4 regions of the Martinezella sp. CNPSo 3890 genome follow, and region 2 is predicted to be linked to each of the others. Evidence: predicted binding sites of a transcription regulator. Region 2 holds the regulator's gene; each other region holds the start of a gene.
What was found. Region 2 encodes PhoB, which activates phosphate uptake and scavenging genes when phosphate is short. Its sites were predicted from a motif close to TGTCATNNANCTGTCAT; they were not measured.
Positions count from the first base shown of each region.

Region 1: a site for PhoB is predicted at 2,842-2,858, ahead of phnC (phosphonate ABC transporter ATP-binding protein). Genes of this name have one in related genera too.
Region 3: a site for PhoB is predicted at 2,335-2,351, ahead of AC13RC_RS24630 (DUF2794 domain-containing protein). Genes of this name have one in related genera too.
Region 4: a site for PhoB is predicted at 1,848-1,864, ahead of AC13RC_RS06300 (Orn/Lys/Arg family decarboxylase). Genes of this name have one in related genera too.

Region 1 covers NZ_JBXSOR010000007.1:227,343-233,334, forward strand. Annotated here, with positions in the region: gene AC13RC_RS18765 (alpha-D-ribose 1-methylphosphonate 5-phosphate C-P-lyase PhnJ) at 1-21, shown strand, start outside; gene phnK (phosphonate C-P lyase system protein PhnK) at 18-794, shown strand; gene phnL (phosphonate C-P lyase system protein PhnL) at 804-1,511, shown strand; gene AC13RC_RS18780 (DapH/DapD/GlmU-related protein) at 1,508-2,125, shown strand; gene AC13RC_RS18785 (pyridoxamine 5'-phosphate oxidase family protein) at 2,216-2,770, shown strand; gene phnC (phosphonate ABC transporter ATP-binding protein) at 2,995-3,849, shown strand; gene phnD (phosphonate ABC transporter substrate-binding protein) at 3,945-4,856, shown strand; gene phnE (phosphonate ABC transporter, permease protein PhnE) at 4,940-5,920, shown strand; gene phnE (phosphonate ABC transporter, permease protein PhnE) at 5,929-5,992, shown strand, end outside.
Region 2 covers NZ_JBXSOR010000001.1:24,048-30,039, forward strand. Annotated here, with positions in the region: gene pstA (phosphate ABC transporter permease PstA) at 1-730, shown strand, start outside; gene pstB (phosphate ABC transporter ATP-binding protein PstB) at 746-1,561, shown strand; gene phoU (phosphate signaling complex protein PhoU) at 1,612-2,325, shown strand; gene phoB (phosphate regulon transcriptional regulator PhoB) at 2,357-3,040, shown strand; gene AC13RC_RS00150 (GcrA family cell cycle regulator) at 3,130-3,657, opposite strand; gene AC13RC_RS00155 (aspartate aminotransferase family protein) at 4,082-5,281, shown strand; gene argF (ornithine carbamoyltransferase) at 5,355-5,992, shown strand, end outside.
Region 3 covers NZ_JBXSOR010000012.1:199,134-205,125, forward strand. Annotated here, with positions in the region: gene AC13RC_RS24620 (Bax inhibitor-1/YccA family protein) at 12-752, shown strand; gene AC13RC_RS24625 (GNAT family N-acetyltransferase) at 871-1,428, shown strand; gene AC13RC_RS24630 (DUF2794 domain-containing protein) at 1,912-2,313, opposite strand; gene AC13RC_RS24635 (DUF1223 domain-containing protein) at 2,644-3,387, opposite strand; gene acnA (aconitate hydratase AcnA) at 3,644-5,992, opposite strand, start outside.
Region 4 covers NZ_JBXSOR010000002.1:18,038-24,029, reverse strand. Annotated here, with positions in the region: gene AC13RC_RS06310 (adenine deaminase) at 1-342, shown strand, start outside; gene AC13RC_RS06305 (NCS2 family permease) at 390-1,742, shown strand; gene AC13RC_RS06300 (Orn/Lys/Arg family decarboxylase) at 1,909-4,266, shown strand; gene AC13RC_RS06295 (GNAT family N-acetyltransferase) at 4,289-4,849, shown strand; gene AC13RC_RS06290 (hypothetical protein) at 4,890-5,213, opposite strand; gene dinB (DNA polymerase IV) at 5,597-5,992, shown strand, end outside.

The sequences.
Region 1 (5,992 bases), on a different contig from region 2:
TCCAAGGAGGCTGCCGAATGAGTGACTCACCCCTTCTCAAGGTCAAGGACGTCTCGAAATTCTACGGCAGCCGCATCGGTTGCCGCGATGTGTCCTTCGAGCTCTGGCCCGGCGAAGTGCTCGCCATCGTCGGCGAATCCGGCTCCGGCAAGACGACGCTGCTCAACTGCATCTCCACCCGGCTGCTGCCGACGACGGGCAGTGTCGAATACCACATGCGCGACGAGACCTATCGCGATCTTTTCCGTATGAACGAGGCCGAGCGCCGCTTTCTGATGCGCACCGACTGGGGCTTCGTGCATCAGAACCCGGCCGATGGCCTGCGCATGACGGTCTCGGCCGGCGCCAATGTCGGCGAGCGGCTGATGGCGATCGGCAACCGCCACTATGGCAACATCCGCAACACCGCCATCGACTGGCTGGAGCGGGTCGAGATCGATGCCGACCGTATCGACGACCAGCCCCGCGCCTTCTCCGGCGGCATGCGCCAGCGCCTGCAGATCGCCCGCAACCTGGTGACCGGACCTCGCCTCGTCTTCATGGATGAGCCGACCGGCGGTCTTGACGTCTCGGTGCAGGCCCGCCTGCTCGATCTGGTCCGCGGCCTCGTCAACGATCTCGGCCTCTCCGCCATCATCGTAACCCACGATCTCGCGGTCGCCCGTCTCCTGTCGCATCGCATCATGGTGATGAAGGACGGCCAGGTGATCGAGCACGGTCTCACCGACCGCGTGCTCGACGATCCGCGCGAACCCTATACGCAACTGCTGGTCTCTTCGATCCTGCAGGTCTGAGGAAGAAACATGGCAACCCCACTCGTCGTTTCCGAAGTCTTCAAAAGCTTCACCATGCATCTGCGCGACGGCATTCGCCTGCCTGTTGTCGCCGATGTCTCCTTTTCCGTCGCTTCGGGCGAATGCGTCGTGCTCGGCGGCCCGTCGGGTATCGGCAAGAGCTCGCTCTTGAAAATGATCTATGGCAATTATGCCGTCGACAGCGGCCAGATCCTTGTCACGCACAAGGGCAGGATCGTCGATCTTGCGACAGCCGATCCGCGTACCGTGCTCGACGTCCGCCGCCAGACCATGGGCTATGTCAGCCAGTTCCTGCGCACCGTGCCGCGTGTTGCTGCCATCGACGTCGTCGCCGAGCCGCTGCTCGCTCGCGGTGTGAGCGTGACCGATGCCCGCGACAGGGCAGCGGAACTGCTCGCACGGCTGAACCTGCCCAGGGAACTCTGGCAGCTGCCGCCCGCCACCTTTTCCGGCGGCGAGCAGCAGCGCGTCAACATCGCCCGCGGCTTCATCACCGATCACGCCATCCTGCTGCTGGACGAGCCCACAGCGTCGCTCGACGCCCGTAACCGGGCCGTCGTCGTCGACATGATCGAGCAGAAGAAGGAGGCCGGCGTCGCCCTTCTCGGCATCTTCCATGACGAGGAAGTGCGCGAAGCCGTCGGCAGCCGCATTCTCGATGTCTCGCAGTTCTCGCCGCGGAAGGCCGCCGCATGAGCCGCAAATTGGGCGAACCACCCTTCATCAGCCCCTCGGCCAGCGTCAACAATTCGACGCTCGGCCGCTATACCGAAGTCTCCGACCGCTGCCGCATCGATGAAGTCGAGATCGGCGACTATTCCTATATCATGCAGGACGGTGCGGTCTGGTGCGCGACGATCGGCAAGTTCGTGAACATTGCCGCCGCCGTGCGCATCAATGCCACCAACCATCCGACATGGCGCGCGACCCTGCACCACTTCACCTATCGCGCCGCCGACTACTGGCCGGATGCCGATATGGAGACGGATTTCTTCACCTGGCGGCGCGACCACCGGGTTGTGATCGGCCATGACGTCTGGATCGGGCATGGTGCGACCGTGCTGCCCGGCGTGACAGTCGGCAATGGTGCCGTCATCGGAGCCGGCGCCGTCGTTTCCAAGGACGTTGCTCCCTACACCATCGTCGGCGGTGTGCCGGCCAAGCTGATCCGCGAGCGTTTCACGTCCGAGGTCGGCGCGCGCATGGACAAGCTTTCATGGTGGGATTGGGATCACGATCGCCTGCGCACAGCGCTTGCGGATTTCCGCGCCCTTTCGGCGGAGGAATTTCTGGATCGCTACGAAGCCTGAGAACGGTTTCCACCCTCATCGGACTTGCAAGGCGCTGACAAGCGATCCAGCTTAGCCGGTCCTTTCAATGCGGGATCGAGAGGAGTTTTCATGGCAAAGCAGTTTTCCAGCATCGACGATCGGCTGCGCGATTTCATCGCGCGGCAACACATCTTCTTCACGGCATCCGCAACATCGGATTCCCGTGTCAATGTTTCGCCCCGCGAGACACAGTGCCTGCGCATCATCTCTCCGAACACCGCCATCTATCTCGACCGCACCGGCAGTGGCAACGAGACCGCTGCGCATATGAAGGCCGACGGACGGCTGACGATCATGTTCTGCGCCGTCGAAGGGCCGCCGATGATCTTGCGCCTCTATGGCCGCGGCCGGATCATCCATCGATCGACACCCGAATATCGCGAATTGCTGCACGATCACTATGAGGGCGAAGAACCGCTCGGCGCACGGCAGATCGTATGGCTGGACTTCGATCTCGTACAAACGTCCTGTGGTTTCGGCGTACCGCTCTTCAGCTATGAAGGCGAACGGCCGAGCCTGGACCAATGGGCGAAAGCCAAGGGTCCCGACGGCATCGAGGAATACCGGCGCGAGAAGAACAGCTTCAGCATAGACGGTCTGCCGACCGGCATGTTTGACGGCTAAACTTAAAGGAAAGCTCTCAGCCGGCTAATCTTGCAAAATCGCCGGGAATTGTAACAGCAGTTACACAAAACTGACATTGGAGCTTCATGAAGCGGGACTAATCGGTTGCCTTGTGGTTGGCGCCAGCCCCCTCGAAACTCCTTTCGAGACAGGGGCACGCGCCCGTTCTTAGCACCGGTACCGCTGAAATTTCTGCAGCCCGGGAGCCGCGAAAGGGAAGCACTATGTTCGAACTCAGGAATGTCTCACGCCGGTTTGGTAACAAGCTCGCCGTCGATTCCGTGACTTTGGACATACCGCAGGGACAGATGGTCGGCGTCATCGGCCGTTCGGGCGCCGGCAAGTCCACCTTGCTGCGCATGATCAACCGCCTGGCCGATCCGAGCTCCGGTTCCATCCATTTCGCCGGCACCGAAGTCTCCAAGCTGACCGGTCGTGCACTGCGCAGCTGGCAGCGCGATTGCGCCATGATCTTCCAGCAGTTCAATCTGGTGCCGCGCCTCGACGTGCTCACCAACGTCATGCTCGGCCGCCTCAACCATCGTTCGACGATGCTGAGTCTCCTTTCGGTCTTCACCCGCGAGGAGCGCATCGAGGCGATTGCGGCGCTGGAGCGCCTCGGCATCGAGCAGACGGCACTGCAGATGGCGGGCACGCTTTCCGGCGGCCAGCAGCAACGTGTTGCCATCGCCCGTGCCCTGATGCAGCAGCCGAAGATGATGCTGGCCGACGAGCCGATCGCCTCGCTCGATCCGCTGAACGCCAAGATCGTCATGGATGCGCTGCGCGATATCAATGAGCGTGAAGGCATCACCGTCATCACCAATCTGCATACGCTGGATACGGCGCGCAACTATTGCGAACGCATCGTCGGCATGGCGGCCGGCAAGGTGGTGTTCGACGGCAAGCCGACCGATCTGACGGCAGCGGCCGTCAAGGAAATCTACGGCACCGACAAGGACGGCGCCGGCATCGACGAGACCATGACGTCGACATCGATCAACATTGCCGATCCGGCCGTGCAAGCCGCGGCGACTGAATCTGCCGGCCCGCAACCGCTGGCACTGGCCGGTCTCTGAGAGGGACGGCCGGGATCGAAGGCCCGCGTCAAGGGCGCATTTCTTCTATCAGACCGAAGACATCCGGGGACACCGGTTAATCAGGAGACGAACCCATGTTGAAGAAAGCACTCTTTGCCGCTACGGCGCTTGTTGCGCTCGCAGTCGGCGCTGCTGCCAACGCAGCAGACCTCAAGGAATTGCGCATCGGTATTCTCGGCGGCGAAAACGAAGCCGACCGCCTGCGCAACTATGCCTGCCTTTCCGACCACCTGAAGAAGGAATTCGGTTTCGAGAAGGTTTCGCTGTTCCCGGCCGCCGATTATAACGGCGTTATCCAGGGCCTGCTCGGCGGCACGCTCGACTTCGCCGAACTCGGCGCTTCCGGCTACGCAGCCGTCGCCATCAAGGACCCGAAGGCCGTTACCCCGATCCTGACGACGCAACAGACCGACGGTTCGACCGGCTACTACTCGATCGGCCTCGCTCTCAAGTCCTCCGGCATCAAGACGATTATGGACGCCAAGGGTAAGAAGCTCGGCTACGCCGACCCGGACTCCACCTCGGGCTACCTCGTTCCGCTGACGCAGATTCCGAAGACCACCGGCATGCCGAACGACAAGTTCTTCGGCTCGACCCAGTTTAACGGCGGCCATGAGAACAACCTGCTCGCCGCCTACGACGGCAAGGTCGATGTTGCTGTCGACGACTCCTCGGGCGTTGGCGATTTCAAGGACGGCTTCACCTCCGGTACCTTCCGCAAGGAAGTCGACAAGGGCGCCGTAGATCCGAACAAGCTCGTCGAAGTCTGGCGTTCGCCGCTGATCCCGAACGGCCCGCTCGTCGTTCGCAACGCTCTCGGCACCGAATGGCAGACGAAGCTGACGGACTTCTTCATGAAGCTTCCGACGGCTGACGCCAAGTGCTTCAACGCCATCGAAGGCGGCGACTTCAAGGGCTACGTCAAGGTTACTCCGGACTTCTACAACGCCGTCATCGACGTTCGTAAGGCTGCCATCGGCGGCTGATCCGCATTCCTATAATTGGGCGGCCGGCAACGGCCGCCCTTTTGCTATTCACACCCCTTTGCGATTCACAAGGGCAGGATTTCATGACGATCGCCGATACGCACCCGAACATGCAGAGCGCGCCACAGAGCGCCAAGGAGATCGGCGACGCCTGGAGCAAGATGGTGGCCAAGCGCCGCTTCTACACCGGCATCGGTCTCGTGATCCTGCTCGTCGCCTTCGTCAGCTCGGTGCGCTTCGCCGACGAAAACAACGCCGGGCATTTCTTTGACCGCCTGCCGCATCTCTTCGATTTCCTGAGCTGGCTCATTCCGAAGGACTGGGCCGACGTCTACCGCGCGCTCTTCGACCTGCCGAGCCCGAACGGGGCCAATGGCGCCGGCGGCGAGGAATTCAATTTCCCGCTCGGCCGCGTCTATGTCTGGGGCGATTTCTACATCCCCGAATATTTCGAGCTGATGATCATTACGATCAACGTGGCATTGGTATCGACCATCATCGGCTTCGTCTTTGCCGTGCCCTTGAGCTTCTTTGCCGCACGCAACATGTCGCCGTCCCATCCGATCCGGCTGGTGACGAAGCGCATCATGGAACTTCTGCGCGCCTTTCCGGAAATCGTCATCGCCGGCCTGTTTTCGGCGATCCTGTCGATCGGCCCGATCGCCGCGATCATCGCCGTCGGCCTGCATACGATCGGCGCGCTTGGCAAGCTCTTCTACGAAGTGGTCGAGAATATCGACATGAAGCCTGACGAGGGCATGCGTGCCGTCGGCGCGAGCTGGAGCGAGCGCGTGCGCTTTGCCGCCCTGCCGCAAGTGCTGCCGAACTTCATGTCCTACGCGCTGCTGCGTCTGGAGATCAACGTTCGCGCCTCAACCATCATCGGCGCCGTCGGCGGCGGCGGCATCGGCGAAGAGCTCAAACTTGCGATTTCACGCGGTTTCGGCGCCAAGACATTGGCGCTGGTGCTGCTTCTCTTCCTGACGATCATCGCCGTCGACCAGTTTTCCGCATGGCTCCGCCGCCGCCTCGTCGGCGAGCATGCCTTCCTTTTGCAGCATTGAGGTTATCCATGTCTGTCATCGACGCCGGCCGCATGCAGGAAATCGAAGCGCGTTACCCGGAAGTTCTTCACC
Region 2 (5,992 bases):
GGCCTTCAACAGCGGTCTCTTTCTGTCGGGCAATTCGAGCCGGCCGGAAGCCGCCGGGCTTGGTGTCGCGCTGATCGGCTCGCTCTACCTAATGCTGACCGTTCTCGTACTTGCCTTGCCGGTCGGCGTTGCTGCCTCGATCTATCTGGAAGAGTTCGCACCGAAGAACCGGCTGACGGATCTGATCGAGGTCAACATCAACAATCTCGCTGCCGTTCCCTCGATCGTCTTTGGCCTGCTGGGTCTCTCGGTCTTCATCAACATGATGGGGCTGCCGCGCTCGGCATCGCTGGTCGGCGGTCTCGTGCTGAGTCTGATGACGCTGCCGATGATCATCATCGCCACGCGCTCCGCCTTGCGTGCCGTGCCGCCGTCGATCCGTAGCGCAGCGCTCGGTCTTGGCGCATCGCGCATGCAGATGGTCTTCCATCATGTTCTGCCGCTCGCGATGCCTGGCATTCTGACCGGCACGATCCTCGGGCTTGCCCATGCGCTCGGCGAGACCGCGCCGCTTCTTCTGATCGGCATGGTCGCCTTCGTCGCCAATTATCCGACATCGCCGCTCGATCCTTCGACGGCGCTGCCGGTGCAGATCTACATGTGGGCGAGCGAAGCCGAGCGTGCCTTTGTCGAAAGGACGTCTGGTGCCATCATCGTGCTCCTCTTCTTCCTCGTCGCGATGAACATCGGCGCCATCTTGCTGCGCCGTCGTTTCGAGCGGCGCTGGTAAAGGAGGGCGCACGAAATGAACATGATGACGGAAGCTGCCAGCGAAAGAGCCTTGGCCAAGAAGATGACCACGATCCCCTACAAGATGATCGGCCAGGACGTTTCTGTGTTCTACGGCGACAAGCGAGCGCTCTTCGACGTCAATCTGAAGATCCGCGCCAATACGGTGACGGCTCTGATCGGCCCATCCGGCTGCGGCAAGTCCACCTTCCTGCGCTGCCTCAACCGCATGAACGATACCATCGAGACCTGCCGCGTCACCGGCAAGATCACGCTCGACGATCAGGATGTCTACGACGACAGCATCGATGTCGTGGAATTGCGCGCCCGCGTCGGCATGGTCTTCCAGAAGCCCAACCCGTTTCCGAAGTCGATCTACGAGAACGTCGCCTACGGCCCGCGCATCCATGGCCTGCATCGCTCAAAGGCCGATCTCGAGCATATCGTCGAAACCAGTCTGCAGAAGGCCGGTCTATGGGGTGAGGTGAAGGATCGGCTCCATGACGCCGGCACGAGCCTGTCGGGCGGCCAGCAGCAGCGCCTCTGCATCGCGCGCGCCGTCGCGGTCAGCCCCGAGGTGATCCTGATGGACGAGCCGTGCTCGGCGCTCGATCCGATCGCAACCGCCAAGGTCGAGGATCTCATCCACGAGCTTCGGGAGAATTTCACCATCGTCATCGTGACGCATTCCATGCAGCAGGCCGCCCGCGTCTCGCAGCGTACCGCAATGTTCCATCTCGGCCACCTGGTCGAGGAGAACGACACCGATAAGATGTTCACCAATCCCGACGATTTCCGCACGCAGGATTACATCATGGGCCGTTTTGGTTGATGATGGCAGGCGCGCGGCTCCTTTCACACAGTTCACTTGAGGATAGAAAAATGGTCTCCACTCACATTCTCTCTGCCTATGACGAAGACCTGAAGTTTCTGACGCGCCGCATTGCCGAAATGGGCGGCCTGGCCGAGCAGATGGTTAGCGACAGCGTACGCGCTCTCGTCAACAGCGACGCGGCCCTGGCCCAGAAGGTCATCTCCGACGACGTCGTTCTCGACCATGCCGAGCGCGAAGTTGGTGACAAGGCGATCGTCACCATCGCTCGTCGTCAGCCGATGGCAGCGGACCTGCGCGAAATCATGGGCTCGATCCGCATCGCCTCCGATCTGGAGCGCGTCGGTGATCTCGGCAAGAATACCGCAAAGCGCGTCATCGCCGTTCAGGGCACGGGCGTGCCGCGTCGTCTCGCTCGTGGCATCGAACACCTCTCCGAACTGGCACTGAGCCAGCTCAAGGAAGTTCTTGATGTCTACGCCACCCGCTCGCCGGACAAGGCCGTGTCGATCCGCGAACGCGACGAGGAAATCGACGCCATGTACACCTCGCTCTTCCGCGAGATGCTGACCTACATGATGGAAGATCCGCGCAACATCACCACCTGCACGCATCTTCTCTTCTGCGCCAAGAACATCGAGCGCATCGGCGACCATGCCACCAACATCGCCGAGACGATCTATTACATGGCGACCGGTGCTCAGCCGGAAGGCGAGCGCCCGAAGGACGATACCGCCAACACCGTCGGCGCAGTGACGGAATAATCTGGAAGCGAAGAAAGGAGACCATAGGCGCATGGTTCCGAGAGTTGCTGTTGTAGAAGACGAGGAAGCGCTTAGCGTTCTGCTGCGCTACAATCTTGAGGCCGAAGGCTTCGAGGTCGACACCATCCTCAGAGGCGATGAGGCCGAGCTGCGTCTCCAGGAGCGCATCCCCGATCTCCTGATCCTCGACTGGATGCTCCCCGGCGTGTCCGGCATCGAGCTCTGCCGCCGGCTGCGTATGCGGCCGGAGACGGAGCGCCTGCCGATCATCATGCTGACGGCCCGCGGCGAGGAAAGCGAGCGCGTGCGCGGACTTTCGACCGGCGCGGACGATTACGTCGTCAAGCCGTTCTCGACGCCGGAGCTGATGGCCCGCGTCAAGGCGATGCTGCGGCGCGCCCGCCCGGAGGTTCTCTCCACGGTGCTGCGTTGCGGCGATATCGAGCTGGACCGCGAAACCCATCGCGTCCACCGCAAGAGCCGCGAAGTCCGGCTGGGGCCGACAGAATTCCGCCTGCTGGAGTTCCTGATGTCTTCGCCAGGCCGCGTCTTCTCGCGTTCGCAGCTGCTCGATGGCGTATGGGGGCACGATATCTACGTCGATGAACGCACTGTCGACGTCCATGTCGGCCGTCTGCGCAAGGCGCTCAATTTCTCCAATATGCAGGATGTCATCCGCACCGTTCGCGGCGCGGGCTATTCCATGGAAGCCTGAGCGGCTTGCCGCTCGGGTGTTACTAAATAGCGGCGGAAATAGAAAAACGGGCCTCGAGGGGCCCGTTTCTCTTTGTCTTGCGGTAACTTTCAGCCGTTGTTGCGGCGGCGGTCATGCACTGGCTGGTAGGCCATGCGCTGATGATAGGTGCAGTAGGGCGACGAATCCGGGCTGTCATTGCCGCAGAAGTGGAAGTCGTCCTTCAGCGGGTCCCCGACCGGCCATTTGCAGGTGCGTTCCGTCAGCTCCGTCAGGCCGAGGCGGCGGGAGATCGGAACGACGACGTTCGATGCCGGGCGATACTGAATTTCATTGACGGAATCGATCTCGATCTCTTCCTTCAGCATGGTTGCGCCCTGCTGGCGGGCGACCACGGTGCGGGTAGCGACGCGCGAGCCGTAGGTCGTTGCGCGAGGAGCCGCGGCACTGCGCTTTGGCGTGCGCGTCGCGGTTGCCGTGCCGCCGGCCTTCGCTCGGCCAGGAAGGTTCAGGCGGTGCACCTTGCCGATAACGGCATTACGGCTCACGCCACCGAGCTGCGCAGCGATCTGGCTGGCGCTCAACCCTTCGGACCATAGCTTTTTCAGCTTCTCGACGCGTTCGTCTGTCCAATTCATGCCCTGTCTCCGCTGTCGCGTTTCCGATGGCAGAATCCCTCACCATTGCCTCGCATGGGAACGAGGCGCGAAACGCTCTAAAATTGTGGTGACTAGTTCCGCCGCATGCAGTCTAGCAATTGCTTTTTAACCTAGTGTGAGGCTGACTCCGTGACAAGAGTCGCGGGAATCTTGAGGAATCGATTTCGAGGTTTTCCCCAACTTGCTGTCCGGGCGTGGCATTTCTGCCATAGGCGCCGCCCAACCCATCTCTTTTGCCGGCAAGCGCTTTCTCGCAACTGCTAAAACGCCAGTTTTGTTGACATCGCGGTGCAAAACATCAATAGTGCCCAGGCCGCCGCAAGGCGGCATTTTTGATTTTTTCGGACCCGTTTCATCAAATCGAAGCGATCGGTCCTTAAAGTTGTGATCAGGAGATATGGCCATGGCCGAGACCACGCCGCTTTATGACACCTATATGCGCGCTCCGTTACGGTTCGAGCGAGGCGAGGGCGTCTGGCTGGTCACCGAAAATGGCGAGCGCTACCTCGATTTCGCAGCCGGCGTCGCGGTCAACTCGCTCGGTCACGCCCATCCTCATCTCGTCGCCGAATTGAAGGCCCAGGCCGACAAGGTCTGGCACCTGTCGAACCTCTACGAGGTGCCAGGTCAGGAGAAGCTGTCGAAGCGGCTGACGGAAGCGACCTTCGCCGACAAGGTATTCTTCACCAATTCGGGCGCCGAGGCGCTGGAATGCGCCATCAAGACGGCGCGGCGCTATCAATTCGCCAAGGGGCATCCCGAAAAGTTCCACATCATCACCTTCGAGGGCGCCTTCCACGGCCGCACCATCGCGACCATCGCCGCAGGCGGCCAGGAGAAGTATATCGAGGGCTTCGGACCCAAGGCACCGGGTTTCGATCAGGTACAATTCGGCGATCTCGATGCCGTGCGCGCCGCCATCACGGATGCGACGGCCGGAATCCTGATCGAGCCGGTCCAGGGCGAGGGCGGCATCCGTCCGGCCACCAACGAATTCCTGCGCGGGCTGCGTGAGATCTGCGACGAACATGGCCTGCTGCTGATCCTCGACGAAGTACAGTGTGGCGTCGGCCGCACTGGCAAGCTCTTCGCCTATGAATGGGCCGGCATCAAGCCTGATATCATGGCTGTCGCCAAGGGCATCGGCGGCGGTTTCCCGCTCGGTGCATGCCTTGCGACGGCAGAAGCCGCCTCAGGCATGAAGGCGGGCACGCACGGCTCGACCTATGGCGGCAATCCGCTTGCTATGGCGGTCGGAAATGCCGTTCTCGATATCGTGCTTGCCGAAGGCTTCCTGCAGCATGTGCGCGATGTCTCGCTGGTCTTCCGCCAGGGGCTCGCCTCGCTCAAGGATCGTTTTCCTGACATCATCGAGGACGTTCGCGGCGAAGGTCTGATGCTCGGCATCAAGGCGGCCATTCCGCAGGCAGAGCTGCTGCAGGCTATCCGTGCCGAGCATCTGCTCGGCGTGCCGGCCGGCGATAACGTCATCCGCCTTCTGCCGCCGCTGGTCGTCACCGCCGAAGAAGCACGCGAAGGTCTTGCCCGCCTGGAGCGTGCCGCCGAGCGTGCGCGCGCTGCCCGCACCAAGAAATCGGCTTGAGTTCAACGCCCGCTGACGGGGCGTTCCTGCCCCACGCGGGCGTTATTGTTTTTTCTGGAGCACAGGTAAGGACATGGCTTCTCCGAAACACTTTCTCGACCTCTCTGCCGTTCCGGCGGCCGATCTGCGCAGCATCATCGATGACGCGATCGTGCGAAAGAGCGCGCAGAAGGCCGGCACTGCCGACAAGCCGCTCGCCGGCAAGATGCTGGCGATGATCTTCGAGAAGCCGTCCACCCGAACCCGCGTTTCCTTCGATGTCGGCATGCGACAGCTGGGCGGCGAGACGCTGTTCCTCTCCGGCACCGAAATGCAGCTTGGCCGCGCCGAAACGATCGGCGATACGGCCAAGGTGCTGTCGCGCTATGTCGATGCCATCATGATCCGCACGACCGATCATTCGCGTCTGCTGGAGCTGGCGGAACATGCGACCGTTCCGGTCATCAACGCGCTGACCGACGATACGCATCCCTGCCAGATCATGGCGGATATCATGACCTTCGAGGAGCATCGCGGTCCCATCAAGGGCAAGACGCTCGCCTGGACGGGCGACGGCAACAACGTGCTGCATTCGCTGATCGAAGGGGCCGCGCGCTTCGGCTATCGCATGAATATGGCGGTACCCCTTGGCTCCGAGCCGAAGGATCACTATCTGAACTGGGCCCGCAACGAGGGCGCCGAAATCATGCTCTCGCATGATGCAGACCGTGC
Region 3 (5,992 bases), on a different contig from region 2:
AAGAGGAAAACATGGCTGACTTTCGCAATTACCAAAACCGGGCGCAGAGCGGTGCGCAATCCGGTGCGATGATAGACGAGGGCCTTCGAGCCTACATGCTCAAGGTCTATAACCTGATGGCGCTGGGTCTGGCGATCACGGGTGTTGCCGCCTATCTCTCCTTCTCGCTCGCTTTCGCAAACGGACAGATCACGGCCTTCGGCCAGGCGATCTATCTGAGCCCGCTGAAGTGGGTGGTCATTCTCGCCCCGCTGGCGATGGTCTTCTTCCTGAGCTTCAGGATCAACCGCATGAGCGTGGCCGCCGCGACGACGACCTTCTGGGTCTACGCCGCGCTGGTGGGCCTGTCGCTGTCGTCGATCTTCATCATCTACACCGGCCAGAGCGTCGTGCAGACCTTCTTCGTGACCGCCGCCTCCTTTGGCGCGCTGTCGCTCTACGGCTACACGGCCAAGCGTGACCTGTCGGCGATGGGTTCGTTCCTGATGATGGGTCTCTTCGGCCTGATCATTGCGACGCTCGTCAACATCTTCCTGGCTTCGTCCGCGCTGCAGTTCGCCATCTCCGTGATCGGCGTCCTGATCTTCGCAGGCCTCACCGCCTACGATACGCAGCGGATCAAGGAAATGTACTACGAAGCCGACGACGTGACCGTGGCCGGCCGCAAGGCGATCATGGGCGCCCTGTCGCTCTACCTCGACTTCATCAACCTGTTCATGTTCCTGCTGCAGTTCCTCGGTAACCGCCGTTAATTGCAGCATGAAATGAGACACGAAAAGGCGGCTTCGGCCGCCTTTTTTATTTGCCTGGGCACAAGCGCTGCGATTTTATGGCAACCGTCGCAAATTCGCAGATCAGGCAATAGAAACAATGTCCGTCAGCCTCCGCAGTGCAACCTTAGACGACCTTCCCCACATCACCGCCACCTACAGAGATGCCGTCCTGAACGGCACGGCAAGCTACGAAATCACGCCGCCGAACCAGGAGGAAATGGCGGCCAGGTTCGAGGCAATTCGTGACAAGGGCTATCCCTATCTGGTCGCCGAAGACGAGACCGGCGCATTCCTCGGCTATGCCTATGCCTCCGCGTTCCGCACGCGGCCGGCCTATCGCTGGATGGTGGAAGATTCGATCTATCTGGCGCCCGAGGCGCGCGGGCGCGGCATCGGCAGACTGCTGCTCCATGCCCTGGTGGAAAACTGCCAGACGCTCGGCTTCCGCCAGATGATCGCCGTCATCGGCGGCGCCCACCCCGCCTCCATCGCCGTACATCGCGCGGCAGGCTTTGCCGAAGTGGGGCTACTCAAGGGTACCGGCTACAAGCATGGCCGATGGCTGGATACCATGCTGATGCAGAAGGCGCTCGGGGACGGCGCGGAGAGCGATCCGGATCCATCGGTTTATCCGGGGACGCTGTTTGGGGGGTAGTGTCAGTATCGGCCCTATGAGTCCGCGGAGCCTGTGATACCCCCCTCTGTCACTTCGTGACATCTCCCCCACAAAGGGCAGGGCTATCGCATATGGAGGCGGACGAGCACCATAAGCTCCTTCTCCCCTTGGGGAGAAGGTGGCCCGAAGGGTCGGATGAGGGGGTTATCGATTTGAATTCATGGATTTTTGTGGTCTTGGCGGGCACCCCCTCATCCGCCTGGCGGCACCTTCTCCCCGCTAGGGAGAAGGGGACGGCGGCGATCTCCCGCTCATATGCGATAGCCCTGCCACAAGGGGGGGATAGCTGGGAGTTTGCCGCTCGCCTATCGCAGACAATAAGGCGTGATTTCGGCAGACTCGATGTACCATGAGGCGAAGAGGCTGCTCCAAATTACCAATCTCCCCCTTGTGGGGGAGATGTCCCGATAGGGACAGAGGGGGTGTGGCACTATCAGCCAGCACACAGCCAATGACGAGAAACTACTTCTCCACCAGCTTCAGCTGCTTGTCGAAAACCTTCAACACTTGGCTCAGCTCATGACCGCGTTTCAAGATCATGCCGTTGGTATTGACGACTGAGAAGGCGCCCTGCTTGGCTGAAAGCTTCGGATTCTTTTCGATGCGGAAGAGCGGCATTTCGCCGGAGCGTTTGAAGACGGAGAAAACCGCCTTGTCCTTCAAATGGTCGATGGCGTAGTCGCGCCACTCGCCCTCGCCGACCATGCGGCCATAGATCCAGAGAATCGCATCCAGCTCCCGGCGATGAAAGGTCACCGGCAGCGGGTCCTTGCTCTGTTTGTATTCTCTGAGATCAACGACGACGGATGAATTGGTATCGACGGAACGGCTTTCACCGTGTCTCAAATCCGGCTGATCAGTCATCAATCCCCCAGGGGCTATCTCATGACAGGAGAATGACAGTTTGCCTCAGCCGCATCAAATTGCAAGACGGCTGACGGCTCACAATTTCTTTCCCGGCTGTGAAAGCACCTCGTCAACGCCGCATTTCAGACAAAACGACGCCCAATTTACAGGAAGTATAGGCAGCCGTTTGGCGCCGCCGCGTCAAACAGCCCGGCCGGGGCGCATCGATTAAACCCCAGCCCCGAATGCGTCCTCGCCGGGCACCCCCTTTTTGGCGCCAGCCAAAATAGGGACCCCTTTTAGCATCAGCTCAAAATGGAAGACCTCCGGCAAAGCTGGAAAAATCGTTCAGCCGTCCGAGCCTACCGTCAGAACAGTCGCCCCGAGAATGGCAGCCGGATCGCCTGAAGATGTCGACGACTGCAGCAGAATCGCAAGGCCTCGCCGGCCAGCCTTATCCAGCACGGTAGACGGCAGCACTAGGCTCATGGCCTTGCCGTCCCACATGCCGACTGTTTCGACATCGGATACCGCGTGCATATAGGCAATCTGCTGGCCGGTATTTTCGCCGCCCTTCGGTGCCACCATCTGTTCCTTATCGAAATAGACGGCAACGACATTCGCCTTGCCCTGCCCAGCGCCGATCTTGATCTCGAGCTCGTCGCCCTTCATGGCGGCATTCACCGGAACCGTCAGCCCCTCGCCAAGACGCTGAAAATCATCAAGTTTGACGTTGATGGCATCGAGATCGGCACCGTTCATGTGATCCCTGCCATTGACGATCGCCTGCGGCGTATAGACGCCGCTGCGCCCCATCGTGCGGGCATAGGCATATTGGCGCGCCGTATTGTCCTTGGATGCCATCGTGTCGTTCCAGCCGAGATAGTTCCAGTAATCGACGTGATAGGCGAGCGCCACGACATTGCCCTGGCGGATCAGCTTACGGAAGGCAGCATCGGCGGGAGGACAGGAAGCGCAACCCTGCGAGGTGAAGAGTTCGACGACGCCCTTGATCTTCGGAGCCTCCTGCGCATGCAGCGAACTTGCGAGCCCAATGCCTGCCAGAAGTGGAGCCAAAAATCGAAGGCGCATTCTATCTTACCTCTGCATCCAATCTCGAGCGCCGTCTGCCTACACGGGCTCTGCAAAACTCGCGCTTCTTGGGGCGACCAGGCCACATCAAGCCCGAAAAATCTGAAACAAGAGATAATAGTTTAACGCGATGACGCAAAGTCACGATGGGGTGAGGCCGGAGTGAGCAGAAGTCTCGCAGTACACATCACCGTGAAAAACAAGAGGCCGCCGGAAGAGTTTTCCGGCGGCCTCCCATAACAGCGTTTAATGCCTATCAGGCAGCGAGATCGCGCAGAACGGTTTGCAGGATGCCGCCGTTGTTGACGTAGATGACCTCATCCAGCGTATCGATACGGCAGATGATCGGAACATCCTTCACCGAACCGTCGCCATAGGTGATCTTGGCGATCTTGCGCTCGCGCGGCTTGATGTTCTCCAGGCCTTCGATCGTCACGAGTTCGTCGCCCTTCAGGCCGAGGCTTGCCCAGGTGGTGCCTTCCTCGAAGACGAACGGGATGACGCCCATGCCGACGAGGTTCGAACGGTGGATGCGCTCGAAGGACTGGGCGATGACGGCGCGCACGCCGAGCAGGTTCGTGCCCTTGGCAGCCCAGTCGCGCGAAGAGCCGTTGCCGTATTCGACGCCTGCGAAGATGACGAGCGGAACGCCCTCGGCCTTGTACTGCATGGCCGCATCGTAAATCGACGTCTCTTCCTTGGACGGATAATGGATGGTGTAGCCACCTTCCTTGCCGTTCGGGCCGAGCATGTGGTTGCGGATGCGGATGTTGGCAAACGTGCCGCGCATCATGACTTCATGGTTACCGCGGCGCGTGCCGTACTGGTTGAAGTCGGCAACGCCGACGCCATGACCGAGGAGGTAGGAACCGGCCGGCGAGGCCGCCTTGATCGAACCGGCCGGAGAAATATGGTCGGTGGTGATCTTGTCGCCGAAGAGGCCGAGAACGCGCGCGCCCTTGATGTCGGAAACGCCGGCGCCCTTCTTGCCCATGCCCACGAAGTAGGGCGGGTTCTGCACGTAGGTCGAATTGTCGTCCCACGCATAGGTCTGGCCCGGAGGAACCTGCACGGCCTGCCAGTTGGCGTCGCCCTTGAAGACGTCGGCATACTTGGTTTCATAAAGCTCGCGGGTGACGTACTTCTGGATGAACTCCTGAACCTCGTGCGAGGTCGGCCAGATGTCCTTCAGATAGACCGGCTTGCCGTTCTGGTCTTCGCCGATCGGCTCCTTCGTCAGGTCGAGCTGCACCGAGCCTGCGAGCGCGTAGGCGACGACGAGCGGCGGCGAAGCGAGATAGTTCGCCTGGACGTCGGGCGAGATGCGGCCTTCGAAGTTGCGGTTACCGGAGAGGACACCGGCAACGATCAGGCCCTTGTCGTTGATCGTCTTCGAGATCGGCGCCGGCAGCGGGCCGGAATTGCCGATGCAGGTGGTGCAGCCGAAGCCGACCAGGTTGAAGCCGAGCTTGTCGAGATCGGCCTGCAGGCCGGACTTGGCGAGATATTCGCCGACGACCTGAGATCCAGGAGCCAGCGAGGTCTTGACCCACGGCTTGCTCTTCAGGCCCTTGGCAACGGCGTTACGGGCCAGAAGGCCAGCAGCGATCAGCACCGACGGGTTGGAGGTATTGGTGCAGGAGGTGATGGCAGCGATGGCAACGTCGCCATGGCCGATGTCGAAATCCGTACCTTCGACCGCATAGCGGTTGGAGAGCTGGCCCGGCTTCTTGTATTCGGTTTCGAGCGAGGTTGCGAAGCCGGAAGCGATGTTTTCCAGCGCGATGCGGCCTTCCGGACGCTTCGGACCGGCCATCGACGGCACGACGTCGCCGAGGTCGAGTTCCAGCGTGTCGGTGAAAACGAGATCGGAACCGTCATTGTCGCGCCACATGCCTTGGGCCTTGGAATAGGCTTCGACGAGTGCGATGCGGTCCTTGGCGCGGCCGGACATGTTGAGGTAGTTCAGCGTTTCCTTGTCGACCGGGAAGAAACCGCAGGTCGCGCCATATTCCGGACCCATGTTGCCGATGGTGGCGCGGTCGGCGAGCGGCATGTTGTCGAGGCCGGGGCCGAAGAATTCGACGAACTTGGAAACGACACCCTTCTTGCGCAGCATCTGCACGACGGTCAGCACGAGGTCGGTCGCGGTAACGCCTTCCTTGAGCTTGCCGGTGAGCTTGAAGCCGATGACTTCAGGCAGCAGCATGGAGACCGGCTGGCCGAGCATGGCGGCTTCAGCTTCGATACCGCCGACACCCCAGCCGAGAACGCCGAGGCCGTTGATCATGGTCGTGTGCGAATCGGTGCCAACGCAGGTGTCGGGATAAGCGATGGTTTCGCCGTCCTCTTCCTTGGTCCAGACGGTCTGGCCGAGATATTCGAGGTTCACCTGGTGACAGATGCCGGTGCCCGGAGGAACGACGCGGAAGTTCTTGAATGCCTGCTGGCCCCACTTCAGAAAACGGTAACGCTCGCCGTTGCGCTGGTATTCCAGCTCGACGTTCTTGGCAAAAGCCTGCGGCGTGCCGAATTCGTCGACGATGACGGAGTGGTCGATGACGAGGTCGACGGGAACGAGCGGGTTGATCTTTTCCGGATCGCC
Region 4 (5,992 bases), on a different contig from region 2:
GTCTTCGGCCGGAACCCCGCGGATATGGCGGCGGCGGCCAATGCCGTCATCGAAGCGGGCGGCGGCATGGCAACGGCGGCCGGCGGCAAGGTCACAGCCCTGCTCGCCCTGCCCGTCTGCGGCTTGCTGTCGGATGCACCCGCAAAGGACGTGGCCGTCGACTTCGCCAGGCTGCGTGCCGCAGCCGATGCAATCGCCGACTGGATGCCACCCATTCGCACCTTCAAGGCGGTCGTCGGAGCAAGCCTTGCCTGTAACCCCGGCCCGCACGTCACCGATCTCGGGCTGACCGACGGAACCACCCAGGACATCAGACCGCTTCTGGCTTCAAGCCAAAATTGAGGTCACCAGCCAAACGGCGGCATCTGCCGACTTAGGAGATATAGACAATGACCTCAACTACGAATGTCGGGCAGCCGGGTGATACGTCAGAGCCGCGGTGGAAGACCTATTTTCGCATGGGCGAGCGTAAGACCAATACGAAGACGGAAATCATTGCCGGGATGACGTCCTTCCTGGCAGCGGCCTATCTCCTCGTCGTGATCCCTTCCCTGCTTTCCGCCGGTGGCATCGACCGCGCCGCCGCAACGACGGCAACCATTCTCGTCATCATCGGCGCGACCCTGTTCATGGCGCTTTATGCCAATATGCCCTTCGTGGTGGGGCCGGGCATCGGCGGCTCGGTTCTGGTGGGGCCGACGATGGCAGCCGTGGAGCATATTCCCTGGCAGACTGGCCTTGCCATCTCCTTCTGGTCGAGTGTCGTCTTCGTTCTGCTGACCGTCCTCGGTGTACGCCAGGTCATTGCCCGCATGGTTCCGGCCCAGATCAAGCTCGGACTGGGTGCGGCGATCGGATTGTTCATCGCGCTTCTCGGCTTCAAGAATGCAGGTCTCGTCGATGTCAACGCCAAGAGCCACGCGCTCATGCTCGGTTCGTTCAACTCGGGACAGGCGATCATTGCCGTCTTCGGCATCTTCCTCGCCGTCTTCCTGCGCGGGCGCAAAGTGCCGGGGCCGATCCTCTGGGCGATCCTGGGCAGCACGCTGCTCGGCATTCCGCTCGGCGTGACCAAGGTGCCCGCCGCATTCTTCGGAGCGCCGCACAGCATCTCTGAGATCGGCCTTCAGCTCGATTTCCTTGGTGCGCTGAAGATCGAATATTTCCCCTATCTCTTCGCCTTCTTCGCATCCGAATTCTTCTCGACCCTGGGCACGACGCTCGCCGTTGGCGCCAAGGCCGGCCTGGTCGATGAGGAAGGCAACATGGCGGACCTGGGCAAGCCGTTCCTCGTCGATTCGATTGCCGCCACGATCAGTCCGCTGCTCGGCATTCCCTCCGCCACGGCGCTGGTCGAGAGCGCGACAGGCGCGGAAGCCGGCGGACGCACCGGTTTTGCTTCACTTGCAACCGCAGCCCTTTTCGCGCTCACTTTGCTTTTTACGCCGATCGCGCTGATGATCCCGGCAGCCGCCACGGCACCCGCCCTGATCCTCGTCGGCATGTCGATGTTCAGCGCGCTGAAGCGTGTCGACCTGGAGAATTTCTCCGACGGTCTCTCTGCCCTGATGATGGTCCTTCTGACCCTGGTCTCCAACAGCTTTGGAACCGGCATCGCCGGAGGACTGCTGTTCTACGTCATCGTCAAGGTCTTATCGGGAGAAGCAAGGCAGGTGTCTATCGGCATGTATCTTCTCGCCATCCCGCTTGCCTATTATTTCTGGACCGTGGCCGCTCACTGAGCGGCCACAAATCCATAAGTTGTGCACCCGCGATCCGGCATGAAACGGCGGGCTGGCGACGTGACCGGCGGTGGCCATCAATACGGTTTGGGACGTCCTCTATTCTGTCACATCCATGTCATGAAATGCGCCGACACCTCATCCCAGATCAAGAGCGGGTATCGACATGGATTATTTCAGACGTTTCAACTTTCTGTTCGCAACGCCAACCTTCGACAATGAGGACCTGGAAGGCGCCCGCTATAATCAGATCGTCGAGGAGATCGAACGCTCAGGTTTCGAGGTGGTGCGCGCGCGCAATCTCGAAGATGCCGAGATCGCCGTGCAGACCGACGCGGCCATCGGCTGCATGCTGGTGGACTGGGGCAAGAAGGGCCTCGAAGGCAAGACGGCCGCCCTCATCAACCTCATGCGCCGGCGCGGCCTGGAATTCCCGATCATCCTCCTGATCCGCCGCAAGCGCTTCGAGGATGTGCCGGTCGAAGTCCTCGATTTCATCGACGGCTACGTCTTCCTCTCCGAGGAAACGCCCGCCTTCATCGCGAAAAGCCTCATCAGCCGGCTGAAGCAATATGCCGAGACGCTGAAGACGCCGTTCTTCGGCGCGCTCGTCGATTATGCCGAAGAGGGCAATCATCTCTGGACCTGCCCCGGGCACAATGGCGGCATCTTCTACAGCCGCAGCCCCATCGGCCGGGTCTTCATGGAGCATCTCGGCGAAGCGGTGTTCCGCGACGACCTCGACAACTCCGTGCTCGATCTCGGCGACCTTCTGACCCACGAGGGACCGGCTCTCGCCGCGCAGAAGGAGGCGGCCAAGATCTTCGGCGCCGAAAAGACCTATTTCGTGCTGAACGGCACCTCCACGTCCAACAAGGTCGCGCTCTCGGCCCTCGTCACCGACGGCGATCTCGTGCTGTTCGATCGCAACAACCACAAGGCCGCCCATCACGGCGCGCTAATGATCTCGGGCGGCATTCCGATCTACCTGCCGACCAGACGCAATCTCTATGGCCTGATCGGTCCGATGGATTTCGCCACCATGGACGAGGACGCGCTGCGCGAGCGCATTCGCACCCATCCGCTGGTAAAAGATCCGGAAGCCTACAAGAAGCCGCGTCCGTTCCGCGTCGCGGTCGTGGAGCAATGCACCTATGACGGCACCATCCACAATGCCGAGATGATCCTCAAGCGCATCGGACATCTGTGCGACTACATCCTTTTCGACGAGGCATGGGCGGGCTTCATGAAGTTTCACCCGCTTTATGCCGGGCGCTTTGCCATGGGCCTTTCGGACCTCGGCCCCGATGCACCCGGGATCATCGCCACGCAGTCGACCCACAAGCAACTCGCAAGCTTTTCGCAGGCCTCGCAGATCCACATGAAGGATAGGCACATCACCGGCCAGAAACGCCGCGTGGAACACCGTCGCTTCAACGAAAGCTTCATGCAGCACGCCTCGACCTCGCCCTTCTATCCGTTGTTTGCCTCGCTCGACGTCGGCGCGCAGATGATGAAGGGCCGTTCGGGCGAAGTGCTTTGGGACGACACGATCCGCCTCGGCATCGAACTGCGCAAGAAAATCCGCGCCGTACGGCGCGAATTCGAGGAGAAGGAACATCGTCCCGAACGCCGCTGGTTCTTCGAGCCCTTCGTGCCGGATCGGGTCGCGATTCCTGATGTGGCAAGCCCCGGCGCTGTGCACGATGTGCCTTGGGAGAGCGTCGCGACCGATCAACTCGCCACCAATCCCGCCTTCTGGCACCTGACACCCGATGCGGCATGGCACGGCTTTTCCGGCATGGAGCCGGGTTTCGCCATGACGGACCCGAACAAGCTCACCCTGCTTACCCCCGGCTTTGATCGAGCGACTGGAAAATATACGGACCACGGCATTCCAGCGCCCATCGTTGCGCAATATCTGCGCGAAAACCGGATCGTCGCGGAAAAGAACGACCTCAATTCGCTGCTCTTCCTGCTCACACCCGGTGTCGAAGCCAGCAAGGCCGGCACCCTGATCAGCGGCCTTGTCGCCTTTAAAAAGCTTCATGACGACAACGCGCTGCTGGAAGAGGCCATTCCGGAATTCTATCGCCGCCGTCCCGGCCGCTATGCGGGCGTGCGCCTGCGGGATCTTTGCGCTGACATGCACAATTTCTTTCGTCAGGCCGATGTCAGCGCCCTGCAGACGAAGCAATTTTCCGCAGAACACCTGCCGCCGATCGCCATGTCGCCGCACGATGCCGCGCGCTGCCTGGTGCGCAACGATGTCGACTATCTGCCGATCGACGCCATTGCCGGCCGCATCGCGACGACACCCTTCGTCGTCTATCCCCCGGGGATTGCAACCATCGTGCCCGGCGAGCGCCTGACGGAACAGGCAAAGCCCATGATCGACTATCTCAAAATGTTCGAAACCTGCTTCAACACCTTCCCCGGCTTCGAGGTGGAGATCCAGGGCCTCTATCGCGAGATCGATGCATCCGGCAAAATCCGGCTCTATACCTACGTTGTCGCGGAATAGGCTTGGAAATTCAGGTTCGGACATGAAGCAGGATAAAACAATCATCGTTCGCCCATCCCGGGAGAGCGACGTCGATGCCATGCTGGCTATCTATCGCCGTCATATTCACCGCGGGGTCGAAGCCGGGGTCGATGATAGCGACACGCCGCAGCCGGACGATCTGCGCGAACGGCGCAAGAATTTGAAGGACCGCCGCTTTCCGCATGTCGTCGCGATCGAGGGTGAGAAGGTCGTCGGCTATGCCTATGTGGTGCTGTTCCGGAAGCGCCCGGCCTATCGCTATACCGTCAAGCATTCGATCTATGTGCATCACGACCATGTCGGCCAGGGTGTCGGAAGCCTGCTCATGCGCGGACTGATCGACGCCTGCGCGGCGGCCGGCTTCCGACAGATGATCGGCTATATCGACGCGGACAACGTCGCTTCGCTCGCCCTGCACGAACGCTTCGGCTTCGTTCGCGTCGGCCTGCTGCCGGCTGTTGCCTATCGCTACGGCCGCTGGGCCGATACCGTGATGGTCCAGCGCTCGCTCGGTCCCGGCTCAACCACGCAGCCGCCTCCGCCGCCGCTCTCCACCCGCTGAAGCAGAAGGACCTGTTGTCGGCCGTAACACAACTCCGTGCTTAGACTGGATGCCGCATCGGGGCCGGCAGGAAGCCCAAAACAAAATCTATGACCTTCGACGAGGACATTTCGCAGGGCTTGAGGGTGAGGCTTGCTGCGGAGAGCATATAGAGATTGAAACTGACGACATCGGTCCCGCCAAGCTCCTCGCCATAGAGCCAGATCCGTTTGCCGTCGGCCGATCGCTTGACCGTCACACCCCAGGGGCGACCTTGAAAATGCCCCTCCGAATAGCCGTCAGGCAGCTTCGCAAGCGCATGTTCGAAGCCCGACAATTCGGCGGGCAGCAGCTGCGACGCGCCGTCGATCATGGAGCCAGGCATTCGTCACATATGCCGCAGCCGTCTTCGTCCATCTTCCTCGCCGACCGCAGCCTGCGGCAGCACAGACACGCGGTGCCGTCGGCTCGGGATTCCTCGTCACGCTCGGGCGGGAGGATCTCCATAAGCAAGTCGGAAAGTGCATCGGTAGCGATTTGGCCCATCTCAAGGCTCCGTATTGGGGGACGGACAAGAGATAAGAAGCCTTGCGCGCATCTCAAGGTACCGTTTGCGGCATGGCTGGCCTGCGGCAATTTCCTCGCCTCTCCCTAGCAAGACAACCGAGCCGGTTTGATATCGTCATCGAGGATGATATGTTCCGCATTTGTTTCAGCTTCCGCAATAACGGACCGCGCTGAACCTACTGTGTAATGACCGAGACCGCCATGAACGACACCAGCTCGACCCCTGTCCGGAAGATCATCCATGTCGATATGGATGCATTCTATGCATCGGTCGAGCAGCGGGACAATCCGGAGCTGCGCGGCAAGCCGCTTGCGGTCGGCGGGTCGGCTGCACGCGGCGTCGTGGCGGCCGCAAGCTACGAGGCCCGTGCCTTCGGCGTTCACTCGGCGATGCCTTCGGTTACCGCAAAACGCAAATGTCCGGACCTGATTTTCGTGCCGCCGCGCTTTGACGTCTACAGGGCGGTGTCGCAGCAGATCCGCGAGATCTTTGCCGAATATACTTCGATGATCGAGCCGCTGTCGCTCGACGAGGCCTATCTTGACGTCACCCAGAACCACAAGGGGATGGAAATCGCCACCGAGATCGCGCTGGAG